DNA from 4 places in the Priestia sp. GS2 genome. Region 4 is predicted to be linked to each of the others. Evidence: riboswitches for the same ligand, from Rfam matches in the RefSeq annotation. Region 4 holds a riboswitch; each other region holds the start of a gene.
What was found. Region 4 has a riboswitch for thiamine pyrophosphate ahead of tenA (thiaminase II). Riboswitches for the same ligand answer to the same signal wherever they lie in the genome.
Positions count from the first base shown of each region.

Region 1: another riboswitch for thiamine pyrophosphate. It lies ahead of tenI (thiazole tautomerase TenI); the one in region 4 lies ahead of tenA (thiaminase II).
Region 2: another riboswitch for thiamine pyrophosphate. It lies ahead of V2145_RS14925 (acetylornithine deacetylase); the one in region 4 lies ahead of tenA (thiaminase II).
Region 3: another riboswitch for thiamine pyrophosphate. It lies ahead of thiC (phosphomethylpyrimidine synthase ThiC); the one in region 4 lies ahead of tenA (thiaminase II).

Region 1 covers NZ_JAZGJX010000001.1:3,209,807-3,213,100, reverse strand. Annotated here, with positions in the region: gene V2145_RS16300 (amino acid ABC transporter permease) at 1-36, opposite strand, end outside; gene V2145_RS16295 (amino acid ABC transporter substrate-binding protein) at 20-832, opposite strand; gene V2145_RS16290 (hypothetical protein) at 1,206-1,406, shown strand; TPP riboswitch at 1,491-1,590, shown strand; gene tenI (thiazole tautomerase TenI) at 1,671-2,297, shown strand; gene thiO (glycine oxidase ThiO) at 2,281-3,294, shown strand, end outside.
Region 2 covers NZ_JAZGJX010000001.1:2,933,738-2,937,031, reverse strand. Annotated here, with positions in the region: gene V2145_RS14935 (DUF3231 family protein) at 1-133, opposite strand, end outside; gene nei (endonuclease VIII) at 320-1,141, shown strand; TPP riboswitch at 1,356-1,457, shown strand; gene V2145_RS14925 (acetylornithine deacetylase) at 1,566-2,846, shown strand; gene tenA (thiaminase II) at 2,843-3,294, shown strand, end outside.
Region 3 covers NZ_JAZGJX010000001.1:3,252,858-3,256,151, reverse strand. Annotated here, with positions in the region: gene V2145_RS16475 (VanZ family protein) at 303-743, shown strand; gene thiC (phosphomethylpyrimidine synthase ThiC) at 785-2,551, opposite strand; TPP riboswitch at 2,669-2,781, opposite strand; gene V2145_RS16465 (hypothetical protein) at 2,836-3,123, opposite strand.
Region 4 covers NZ_JAZGJX010000001.1:2,029,677-2,032,970, forward strand. Annotated here, with positions in the region: gene V2145_RS10595 (sodium/glutamate symporter) at 1-197, opposite strand, end outside; TPP riboswitch at 592-690, shown strand; gene tenA (thiaminase II) at 804-1,493, shown strand; gene V2145_RS10605 (aldehyde dehydrogenase) at 1,535-2,902, opposite strand; gene V2145_RS10610 (ArsR/SmtB family transcription factor) at 2,952-3,254, opposite strand; gene V2145_RS10615 (SDR family NAD(P)-dependent oxidoreductase) at 3,270-3,294, opposite strand, start outside.

The DNA of each region.
Region 1 (3,294 bases), 1.2 Mb from region 4:
CTCAGGGTCAGTAAAGATACTATTTAGGAGAAACATCTTCACCAAACCATTTTTCAGAAATTTTAGCGTATGTGCCGTCTTCTTGCATATCTGCTAAAGCTTTATTTACTTCTTCCACTAACTTACCGCTATCTTTGCGAAACATTAATCCACTTGCTGATGCGTCTTCTGCTTCATCTACAATTTTTACAGGTGCATTTGGACGTTGTTTTTTATAGTCTAAGAATGATAATTTATCATTAATTGTACCGTCTACACGTTTTGAAACGATTAACTCAGCTGATTGCGTGAATCCTTCAACACCTACTAGTTCAGCTTCATATTTTTTTGCTAAATCAGCATAGTTACTTGTAAGTGATTGTGCAGACTTTTTACCTTTCATGTCCTCAAATGATTTCACTTCATTATTGTCTTCACGAACAACAAGCACCGCTGCAGACTCAATGTATGGGTCAGAGAAATCATATTTTTCTTCGCGGTCTGGACGAATTCCAACTTGGTTAGCAATCATGTCAAAACGCTTAGCGTCTAAACCAGCAAACATTCCATCCCACTGTGTTTCTTTAAATTCAGCTTTCACACCAAGGCGCTTTGCAACTTCTTGTGCAATTTCAACGTCAAAGCCTGTTAACTTATTAGAGTCGTCATGGAACGTAAATGGAGGGTATGTACCTTCTGTTCCAATTGTTAGAACGCCGTCTTCTTTTACTTTTTCGTATAAATCTTGATCACTTTTACTTGCGTTATTTGTTTCTTTTTCATTTGACCCACAAGCTGCTAACACAACTGTGAACGCTAATAAAAGAGATAAAAATGCAACTAATTTTTTCATTTTTTGTTAAACCCCCAGTAATTTGATAGGAATTATATTTCTTGATAGCGTAATTGATATTAAACAAGAAGAAGTTAAAAGTCAATAAAAAAAACTTCTAATAGATAGTATGGCTGTTCTCAAAGGGTTTATGTACTTTGTAGAGCATCAGGAAAAGGTTGGGATTATCATATTAAAAATCATTAGTTTATGAATAAAAAGGAAAGGGAATAAGTAGATAGCTGATGATATTTTAACAAAATTTACGTTCTTCCCTTATTGTTTTTGGGACAATTGTTTTATTTTGATTAGATATTCCTTACTCATACTCGAAACTTGTTATAATAGAGAAAAGAGCATTGAAATTAGGATTTGAAAAGTGGAGATAAGTTTAATGAGAAAACGTGAAGTATGGAAATATATTTTATTGATTGTAACAATTGCAGGACAAGTCATTAGTTTTATCTTTTTAATGGTTAACAGCATAGCTGCCTTGTTATTCTACGGATTTTATATCCTAACTTTTGCTACCTTACTTGGCTCATTTCTATGGGAAGAGCATAGGGAAAAAGAAAAAGAGCTCGAAGATTATTAGCTCGGTACATGAGAAAAATGGTCCAGTAGGTTGTAATCACTCACAAATATGTTATACTTCTAAATGAAAAGTGAAAATATTAGAAAAAATCACTAGGGGAGCCTTTATGGCTGAGACGAAAAAATTCGGACCCTTTGAACCTGATCTGGTTTGTACCAGCGTAGGGAAGTGGATGAGCCATGTTTACATAATGAATGCATGCCAACCACTCTACGTTGTAGAGTGGTTTTTTTGCGTTTATGTCGAAATAAAGGTGAGGATGCTATGATACCCAAACTACATGCTGTGTCAACAGGGAAACAGTCCTTTGAACAGCTTCTGAAAATTAGCAGAGATATTGACCCGTATGTAGGAGCTATCCATATTCGAGAAAAAGAGCGAACGGCACGAGAGTTAGAAATGCTCATTGAAGAACTCAAAAAAGACGTGCACGCTTCAAAGCTAATTGTTAACGATCGAGTAGATGTAGCTTTTGCCTCTCATGTAAAGGGTGTGCACTTGGCTTATCACAGTCTAAGTGTTCAAGGGGTAAAAGCACATTTTCAGCCATTGATTGTTGGTAAATCCGTACACAGTATTAAAGAAGCACAGGAAGCTGAACAAACAGGTGTTGATTATGTCATTTATGGTCATGTGTATCCATCAAAGTCAAAGCTTGGTCAAACACCTCGAGGGCTTGAACGGTTAAATCAAGTGGTTCGTTCAGTGAAAATACCCGTAATTGCCATCGGGGGAATTATGCCTTGCAATGTGAGCGAAGTATTGAGCACAGGTGCACACGGCATCGCTGTTATGTCGGGTGTATTTCAAGATGAAAACCCGCTACAGGCAGCGAAGGAATATGATGAACAACTAAGGAGGTGGAGTGATACATATGCAAATACATTATGATGCACTCGTTATTGGTGGCGGGGTCATTGGAGCCTCAACCGCGTATCACCTTTCTAAAATGGGATATCAAGTAGCAATTTTAGAAAAAAACCAGATTGGTTGTGAAGCATCGGGAGCAGCTGCTGGAATATTAGGTGCGCAAGCTGAAATTGATGAAGAAGGGCCGCTTTTAGAGCTAGCCATTCAAAGTAGGTCGCTTTTTCCGAATCTCGTTGCTGAATTAAAAGAAAAAACGAATATTGATGTTGAGTTCATTCAAAAAGGACTATTAAAAGTAGCAGCAACTGAAGCGGAAGCAGGTTTGCTAAAAGCCAAAGCAGAGCGTCACAGGCGGTGGGATTCGGAAGTGAAGTGGTTATCTCCTGACGCAGCAAGGGAAGCTGAACCGTTGTTAACCCCTGATACATACGGGGCTATTAGCATTCCAAAAGATGGCCAGCTGATGCCAGCTAAGTTAACCCAAGCTTTGGTACACGGAGCTTTGTACCATCAGGCAGCTATTTATGAGAACTGTCATGTTCATGAGCTTATATACGATAACAAAAAGGTAGTTGGCGTACGGACATCAGCGGGCAACTTCTACAGTGACCAAGTGATGGTAAGCGCCGGTGCTTGGACGAAAGATCTGGTGACGGCTATTCAGCCAAAGCATTTGTTTCCTATTAAAGGTGAGTGTATATCCCTCACGACCAATCAACCAAGCATTCAAAAGACCATATTTTTAGATGAAGGATTTTATGTTGTTCCAAAAGCAGGAGGAAGAATAGTGATTGGAGCTACAAAGCGTCCCCATGATTACACGAAGCACGTATCTGCAGAAGCTATTGAATTTTTAATTAGCAAAGCAATCTCTCTTGTTCCATCACTTGCAGAGGCGTCATTTGAAAAAGCATGGGCAGGGCTTCGTCCACAAACTGTAGATGGTTGGCCATATTTAGGACAGCACCCGGAATTAGATAATGTTTATTTAGCATGTGGACACTATCGAAATGGTATT
Region 2 (3,294 bases), 900 kb from region 4:
ATGACTGCTCAATTTCTTGATCATCCACATGGCGCAGAAAGTGTAGTAACGTGCATGAGACAGCTTTATCATTCATGTACTGTTGCCAAATCGCAGCCATTTCAGAAGCGGATAATGGTAAAAATGTACTCATAGTATACTCCTTTATAAATATATGTGTTGTTGTTAGTTTTGACCGTTTAGATGTAGATATTCCATTAGTGTAGGGAAAGGAAAAATAACTGTCTATTTTAAATGTGCTTTCAAGCCTACTCATTCTTGAATTTTCTTTAAAACCTAATGAAAATAGAAAAAGTAAGAGAGTAAAGGAGATGTTAATATGCCGGAAGGGCCAGAAATTCGAAGAGCAGCAGATGAAGTACAAAGAGCGATTACTTCTAGGCCTGTAGGAGAAGTATGGTTTGCGTTTGAAGCATTAAAAAAATACGAAAGCATGCTTACGGGAGCATCGGTTAAGAGAGTTGATACAAAAGGGAAAGCAATGCTTATTCGCTTTGATAATGGATATACGATTTATTCACATAATCAGCTCTACGGTAAATGGTATATCAGAAAGGCGTATCAGTATCCAAAAACAAATCGGCAGCTCCGCTTAGCCATTCACAACGAGCAAAAATCAGCTCTTTTGTATAGCGCATCGGATATCGAAGTGCTGCTTGATGAAGAAGTTCTTGCTCATCCGTTTGTTTCGAGAGTCGGACCAGACATCTTAAGTGAACAAGTGAGCGTAGAGGACTTAATTGAACGTTTTACAAGCAAAGCATTTTATCGCCGAAAATGGACGTCTCTATTGCTTGACCAGAGCTTTGTAGCGGGCATTGGGAATTATTTGCGCAGTGAGATCCTGTTTTTAGCAGGTATTCACCCGGATAAGCGACCTTGTGATTGTACAGAAAAGCAGATTAAAAAAGCTGCGGAAGCAACAATTTTGCTAATGAAGCAGTCGTATGAAACGGGAGGGATTACAAACGATTTGTCTTTAGTTGAAAAGTTAAAGGAAAAAGGAGTAAAACGTTCTGCTTATCGACACTGGGTATTTAACCGAGAGGGAGAAGCGTGTCGAATAGATGGAACGGAAATTCAAAAAATTCCTGCTGCTTCGAGGCGGTTGTATTACTGTCCAACTTGCCAAAAGAAGTAAGCATACAAAAGCCGGAACTCTTAATTCCAATAGCTTGTCCCTAGTCTTGTATAATCAGCAGGGTTCTCAATTTTCTATGATAAGGTTAAACATAGCTCTTTTGTTAGTGTAGAGTTCAAATTGGAATTCTGTAAATTATATTGAACTATATGAGGTAGTGTGGTACAACTAATAGAGATAATAATCAGATAGCTTTACAAATAAATAGTCATTATTAAACCACTAGGGGTGCTTCTTGAAGCTGAGAGAGACATGGTCTTAACCCTTATAACCTGAACTAGGTAATACTAGCGTAGGAAAGAGGTATTGTGTGCTACATCTATGGACTTTTACAGGATGTAAAAGGGATATATGTGTATATTCAAGCGCTTCTTTTCTATGAAAAGAAGCGCTTTTTTATGTGGTTTAGAGGGAGGGGATTAGTATGAACATTACAGATGTGGTAGAGCAGGTGGATACTAGACAAGATGAACTTATTGAGCTTTTGACCAAGCTCGTCTCGTATAAAACACCAGCACCACCTGCACGTAATACAAAAGAAGCGCAGATATATATTGCAGAGCTGTTGGAAAGCTATGGTTTTGAAATTGACATGTGGGACGTGTACCCAAATGACCCTAACGTTGTAGGAACGTTAAAAGGAACAAGTCAAAGCGAATATCAGAGTTTAATTATTAATGGACATATTGATGTTGCGGCAGTCAACGAAGGCGAAGCATGGGATATAAGTCCTTTCCAAACGAAATTTGAAGAAGGATTCATAATGGGGAGAGGCGTTGCTGATATGAAAGGTGGACTCGCTGGAGCGCTGTTTGCCATTAAGCTTCTACATGAAGCTGGAATGGAATTTCCGGGGGATTTAACCTTTCAATCGGTTATCGGGGAAGAGGTTGGAGAAGCTGGGACCCTTGAATGCTGCAAGCGAGGATACAGCGCAGACTTTGCGATTGTGGTTGATACAAGTGAGCTGCAAATCCAAGGTCAAGGTGGAGTCATTACGGGGTGGATAACCGTGAAAAGTAAGCAAACATATCATGATGCCACAAGAAGGCAAATGATTCATGCAGGGGGCGGCTTATTAGGAGCCAGTGCAATTGAAAAAATGGCGAAATTAATTGGTGCACTGCAGGAGCTTGAGCGCCACTGGGCTGTTGTCAAAAGCTATCCCGGTTTTCCGGTTGGAACAAATACAATCAATCCAGCTGTTATTGAAGGTGGCCGCAACGCAGCCTTTATCGCAGACGAATGCAGGCTGTGGGTGACCGTTCATTATTATCCAAATGAATCATATGAAGAGGTAATGAAAGAAGTAGAAGACTATCTGTTACAGGTTGCAAAAGCAGATCCGTGGCTAAGAGAAAATCCTCCAACGTTTAAGTGGGGAGGCACATCAATGATTGAAGATAGAGGAGAAATTTTCCCTGCATTTGAAGTAGATAAAAATCATCCAGCAGTTCACTTGTTAGTCGGTGCTCATAGAGAAGTAACAATGAAAGAAGCGCATGTCAACGTTTCGCCAACGGTTACGGACGGTGGCTGGCTAGCTGATGCAGGTATAGCTACAGCTATTTATGGTCCAGGAGACTTAACGGAGGCTCACTCTGTTAATGAAAAGCTATCTGTTAATCAATTGCTTGATTACACGAAAGTGATGGTTCAATTTATTTATGAATGGCTACATACAAAAAAGGAGAATGCAAAATGAAATTTAGTGAACGTTTGTATGAAAAAGTAAAGCCGATTTGGAAGCAAACGCATGAGCATCCTTTTGTAAAAGGAATGGGAGAAGGAACGTTAGAACAAGATAAGTTTCGCTTTTATATGGTGCAAGATTACGTGTATTTGATTGACTATGCGAAGCTGTTTGCTCTTGGAGCAGTAAAAGCAACAGATGTTCAAACAATGGGGAAATTTGCAGCGTTATTACATTCAACAATGAATGAAGAGATGGAGTTACATAGACAATATGCAAAGCGTTTTTTAATTACCCCTGAAGAGTTAGAAACAGCAGAGGCAGCTCCAACAACGCTTGCTTACACGCACTACATGCTTCATGTTTCTCAAAACGGAACCTTAGCGGAACTTGTTGCGGCACTCCTGCCTTGCATGTGGAGCTATTGGGAGATTGGAAAAGAGCTTCGCACCAAGCCTGG
Region 3 (3,294 bases), 1.2 Mb from region 4:
ATCACGAGTTAACTGCTTTTGATAGCTTGGGTATTTTTTTGTTGGTTCAAAAACAAATTCAAAAAACTAGCGTAAGGGAACGAACTTGTGCTTACAACCTAGCTATTATAACAAAGTAATGATTCGCCTTTGAGAAGGAATCATTTCATTGTGTCCCAGTCTCTTTTATTTTTAAAGTTTGGTATCCAGAAAAAGAGGTAACGTGATAGGATAAGGTAAGCTGAATGTTTCATAAATACATAGCATGTACAATATGATAGAAGTAAAAGCAGACGGTAAGGACAGAGAAGGTGTGGAAAAACATGACGGATAATACAAAGAAAAAAGTAAAACAAGGATTGCTTTTCTTGTTTATTATATATGGTGTGACACTTATTTACGTCACGCTCATTAAAGAAAACGAGCAAGTATATGGGCAAGCCATGAACTTAAGCTTATTTAGTACAATTAAGCTCATGTGGGCCAGTGGAAATCTTGAGCTAGCATTCGTGAACGTAATAGGGAATATTGTAATGTTTGCTCCAATTGGAATGTTTATACCGCTTTTTATGAAATCATTTGACGGATTTATTCAAGTGGTTGTCACAGGGTTCTTAATCAGTTTTACTGTTGAGATTTTACAATATGAGTTAACAGAGCGAGTTTTTGATATTGATGATATTCTGCTAAATTCAATTGGAACACTGGTCGGATGGATTTTAGTTAAGCTGCTCTTTTTCTTCAAAAGACTTATTTTAAAGTGATAGACACCGAGGTAAGTAGTTGCTTACCTCGGTGCTTTTTATTAAGAATAAAGTTTAGATCCTTTTTCAATAAATTCCTGTGATTTTTCTTTCATGCCTTGTTTAGCGAAATCAACGAGCTGTTTTTCATCCGCTAGTTGTCTAATATCATGAGAAATTCTCATTGAACAGAACTTAGGTCCACACATGGAACAGAAGTGAGCAGTTTTAGCACCTTCTGCTGGTAGTGTTTCATCATGGTATTCTCGAGCTCGGTCAGGATCTAACGATAAATTAAATTGGTCATGCCATCTAAACTCAAATCGAGCTTTTGAAAGTGCGTTATCACGAACTTGGGCACCTGGGTGACCTTTTGCAAGATCAGCAGCATGAGCAGCAATTTTATAGGTAATTACACCTTCGCGAACATCTTCTTTATTCGGAAGGCCTAAATGTTCTTTTGGGGTTACATAACAAAGCATTGCTGTACCAAACCACCCAATCATTGCAGCTCCAATACCAGACGTAATGTGGTCATAGCCCGGTGCTATATCAGTTGTTAGTGGTCCCAGGGTATAGAATGGTGCTTCGTGGCAAACTTCCATTTGTCGGTCAACGTTCTCTTTAATCAGATGCATTGGCACATGTCCAGGACCCTCAATCATTACTTGAACATCATGCTTCCACGCCACTGTTGTTAATTCACCAAGCGTATCAAGCTCTGCAAACTGTGCTTCATCATTGGCATCAGCAATTGAACCAGGGCGCAGTCCGTCTCCCAATGAGATGGAGATATCGTATTGCTTACAAATTTCGCAAATCTCTTCAAAGTGCGTATACAAAAAGTTTTCTTGGTGATGTGCTAAACACCATTGAGCTAAAATAGATCCGCCGCGTGAGACAATACCTGTTGTTCGCGTAGCAGTAAGTGGAATATAGCGCAATAGTACGCCCGCATGAATCGTAAAGTAATCAACACCTTGTTCGGCTTGTTCGATAAGCGTATCACGATAAACATCCCAAGATAGGTCTTCTGCTATCCCATTAACTTTCTCTAAAGCTTGATAAATAGGGACAGTGCCAACAGGAACGGGTGAATTTCGAATAATCCATTCACGTGTCTTATGAATGTCTTTACCAGTTGAAAGATCCATAATTGTATCTGCTCCCCACCTTGTAGCCCACGTCATCTTTTCAACTTCATCTTCAATTGATGAATGAACAGCAGAGTTTCCGATATTTGCATTAATCTTCACGTGAAACTTTGTTCCGATAATCATTGGTTCAACTTCTGGGTGGTTAATATTGCAGGGAATGATTGCACGCCCTGCTGCAACTTCTTCACGAATCGTTTCTGCACTCATTTGCTCACGAATTGCGATGAATTCCATTTCAGGCGTGATAATTCCTTTTTTTGCATAATGCATTTGGGTGACGATTCTGTCATCCTTTGCTTTTTGTGGTGAATAATTAATAAGGGGAAAGCTTTTCATTTCGTTCCGCTGATCGCCTTCTTTATAGCCGTTATCTCTTGCTTGAACGGTACGGCCAGCATAGGAGAAAGTATCGTTTCGTTCTGCAATCCATGGTTTGCGTAAAGGTGGCAGTCCTTTTTCTAAATCTACACTATAGGCTGGATCGGTGTATACGCCGCTTGTATCGTAAACGCGAACGGGGGTGTTTTGCTCTTCACCGCGGTCGTTTACAGTGGGGGAAAGGTGGATTTCGCGCATCGGTACTTGAATATCACTTCGAGTCCCTTGCACGTATACTTTTTTACTGTTTGGAAACGGCTGTTGCATTGAAATGATTACTTGTTCTTTAGACATACTTATTCCTCCATTATGCTAGTAGATTTTGAGAAAATAAGCTATACCGAACAAAAAAATCGGGCTCTATGTAAGAGCCCGATGGAATAGACAAAAAAGAAAACAGCATAAAACACCGTTCTTTCAAGACTACTTCCCTACGTTGGTATAACCCAAATCAGGTTCAAAGGGTTAAAGAGCACAATAACTCTTCTCTCAGTCTGTGTAATCAGACACCCCTAGTAGAAAATCATTTAATTGACGACTTCATTCTACCATCATTAGGAAAAAATGCAAGCGGTTATTTATCTTTTTGCTGCTTCAAATGCAATAACAATAGCGGTAATAATATGCATAACCATTCCCACAACTGGGATTACGCCGATAAATGATGTCACCATCCCCAAAATATTTCCGTAAGCTGAACGACCTTCTTTATGAGATAAAAATAGAGCAATTGCATGTAGGAAAAAAGCAAATACTAAAGGTCCCCATGAAAAGCTTATGATGAATGCACCACCAATTAGAGGAATACCTAAAAATGCTTCATACCCAGCCGTTAGCCATTTCATAACACGTACATTTCCGCTCATGTATAAGAGCCTCCTATTAAGTAATGTAGTAGTATATACGAACGAATTAGCTAGAAGTTTCATTTTATAGACTGACTATTAATGGGAAAAAATATAATTGATAAAATATTTAAATTTTTGTATACAAATCTGAAAAGTTTTGTTAGAATATTTTTATTCAATTAAAACACC
Region 4 (3,294 bases):
GTTCCAATTTGATTAGTGAATGGAATGAGACCAATACCGTTTGGCCCTAATGCTAAGCCCAAAATTCCTGCAATAATACTCGCAGGTAAAAATAAATTTTGTACCCACCTGACCTTTGCTCGAATAATGGTACCAGCCACTAATAGAAGTGAGATGAAACCAACATCCACAAATAAATCCCATGCTGATAAATTCATTAAACAACCTCCTTAAAAAATATAATTCCTACTAAATTGACAGGACTAATTTATATTAAACTAAGCAAACTGAAAAGGCCATTTAGCTTCAGCTAAACACCTTTTTAATTTGTAGCTTAATTCTTTAATTGAGCTTGTTTAAACGTAACGAGCTTACGATTATTATAGCATGATAGTGCAGCCTTTGCACATTTCGACAGGATTCGTGACAATTTTCTTATTTTTTCATCAACTACTTCAAGCGTATAGTTACTAGTTTCATAGGTAATTTATCTCGGTTATTTTTTAAACAATATAAATATTCAGATCACTATACTTTGTTACTTTTGAATCATTCTTTCTAAACTTTTGTATAATTCTTTTTTTTATGTTAGATTAAATAGGAACACATGAAAGAATCCACTAGGGGTGCCTTTTGGCTGAGACAAGGAATCTTGATCCCTTTGAACCTGATCTGGTTTATACCAGCGTAGGGAAGTGGTACGGCGTTGTTGTGTCATACATCCACAATTGCCTTTACCACTCCATAGATAATGGGGTGTTTTTTTGTTTTTGTCCCTATTTATACGTGCTCTTCTTGTGGATTCAATTAGGGAGGAATAACAATTGTCATTTTCAGCTCAATTACGCAAGGAAGCATCTTACATTTACGATGCCATTTTTCAACATCCCTTTGTTGTAGGTATTAAGGAGGGAAAAGTTCCAAAAGAAGCTTTAATTCACTATGTAGCACAGGACTATGAGTATTTAACTGCTTTTGTTCGTATATATGGTGCGGCGTTAACAAAATGTAGTACCCGCGATGAAATGGAAGTGTTTAACAACGGTATTTCAATTGTTTTACATAGTGAAGTCCATCCCCATAATAATTTTTGTGAAGTAGCTGGCATTCGATATGAAGACATGAAGCATCAACCATTAGCACCAACAGCCAACCACTATATCAGTCACATGATGACAGTGGCACATACAGGAACACTAGGTGAAATTATTGCTGTTTTATTACCTTGTCCATGGACGTACGTTGAAATTGGGGAACGTATTGCAAACGAAAGAAACATAACACCAGATCATCCTTTTTACGAATGGATTTCCTTTTATACTAACGGAGAAATGAAAGAAACGACAAAGTGGTTTTGTGAAAAATTGGATAATCTAGCAGAAAAAGCTTCTGTTGAGGAACGTCAACGCATGAAAGAACACTTTATAAAAAGCTGTGAACTTGAGTATTTATTTTGGGACATGGCCTATAAACAAGAGCAATGGCCCCTCTCTCAAACCACTGTGCACTCATAACAAACAGGGCTTCTTATAAAGAGAAGCCCTCTCATTTAACGTTATTTTAAGAATTTTTTAATCGTTTTTAAACTTTGATTGTCAGACGGATATTTAAAAGCAAAATCAAACTTTGTCGTTTGTTTCAGAACACTTTTAAAGTGAGAAAACGTTTTAAAACTAGCTTCACCGTGATATTGACCAATTCCACTTTCTCCCACTCCTCCAAACGGAAGGTGTGGGGTTGCTAAGTGCATAATTGTATCGTTAATGCATCCACCACCAAATGAAGTTGTATTGATAATTTGCTGCTGAACGTCTTCACTTTCTGAAAACAAATATAGAGCTAACGGCTTTGCTTTTTGATGAACTGCACTTACAACCTCATCTACACTTTCGTATTCAATAAGGGGTAAAATCGGCCCGAAGATTTCTTCTTGCATCACGCTTGAATCCCATTTTACTTCATCTAAGACAGTTGGAGCAATCTGTAGCGTTTCTTCATTATAAGTACCGCCAATTACAGGTTTTCCATCTTGTAAAAACTCAATTAAACGATCGAAATGTCTCTCACTAACAATTCTGCCATAGCGCCCGCTCGTGAGTGCATCTTCACCATAAAACTGCGTTACGGCTTTTTGAAGCTCAGCAATCAGCTGAACCTTTACATCTTTATGAACTAACAGATAGTCTGGAGCAACGCACGTTTGACCAGCATTCATACTTTTACCAAACATGATGCGCTTGGCCGCAAGTTCAATATTTGCATCCTTATGCACAATACAAGGACTCTTGCCTCCTAACTCTAATGTGACTGGGATGAGCTGCTTTCCTGCTTCTTGCATAATAACTTTTCCAACATTGACACTTCCTGTAAAGAAAATATAATCTAGCGTTTGCTTCAATAAAATTTGAGTCGTTTCCACCGCTCCTTCTATAACTGTAACAAACGAAGGATCAAACGTTTTAGCAATAAGCTCCTCCATTATCCTTGAAACGTTAGGCGTCAGTTCCGACGGCTTGATAATTGCCGTATTACCTGCTGCGATAGCACCAATTAGCGGTGAAATAGCTAGCTGAAACGGGTAATTCCATGGTGCAATAATAAGCGAAACTCCGTAAGGTTCTGGAATAATATAACCTTTTGAACCAATATGAGTCAGCGTCGTCTTTGCTTTTTTAGGTTTCATCCACCCATCTAAATGCTTTAACGTAAAGCGAATTTCTTCTAACAAAATGCCGATTTCAGAAGTGTATGCTTCTACTTCCGATTTGTTTAAATCTTTTTTCAAAGCGTCCATAATCGCTTCTTCATTGGATTTAATCATGGATTGTAAGTCTTTTAGAGCCTGTATTCGAACTGCTTTGGATTTGGTTTTCTGCTCGTAAAAATAGCGCTTTTGTTTCTCTACAATATTACTGATAACCATCTCATCTGTAACGTAATACTCACTATGCTTCATTTTTTCACCTCTTTAATTATAAACATTCAGTTTCCACCGTTGAAATTAAATCTTTTAACAGCTCGACCGCATCTTCTAATGCAAGTGAATAATACCGCTGTGTTCCTTTTTGTTCAATGCTTACAAGCTTTTGATCACGCAATATCTTTAAATGATGAGATACTGCCGGCCGAGATAGTGTTGACTCGTTTGCAATTTCATTGACCGTTAGTGGCTCTTTTTCTGCTAGTAATAAAATGATGTCCTGCCTTGCTGAATCGCTTAATGCTTGAAAGACAGGGATACTTGATCGAAATAATTCCATTGCGCGTGTACTCATAACTTCTTTCCTCTCCTACTTAACTTCTTGCATGCTTCTT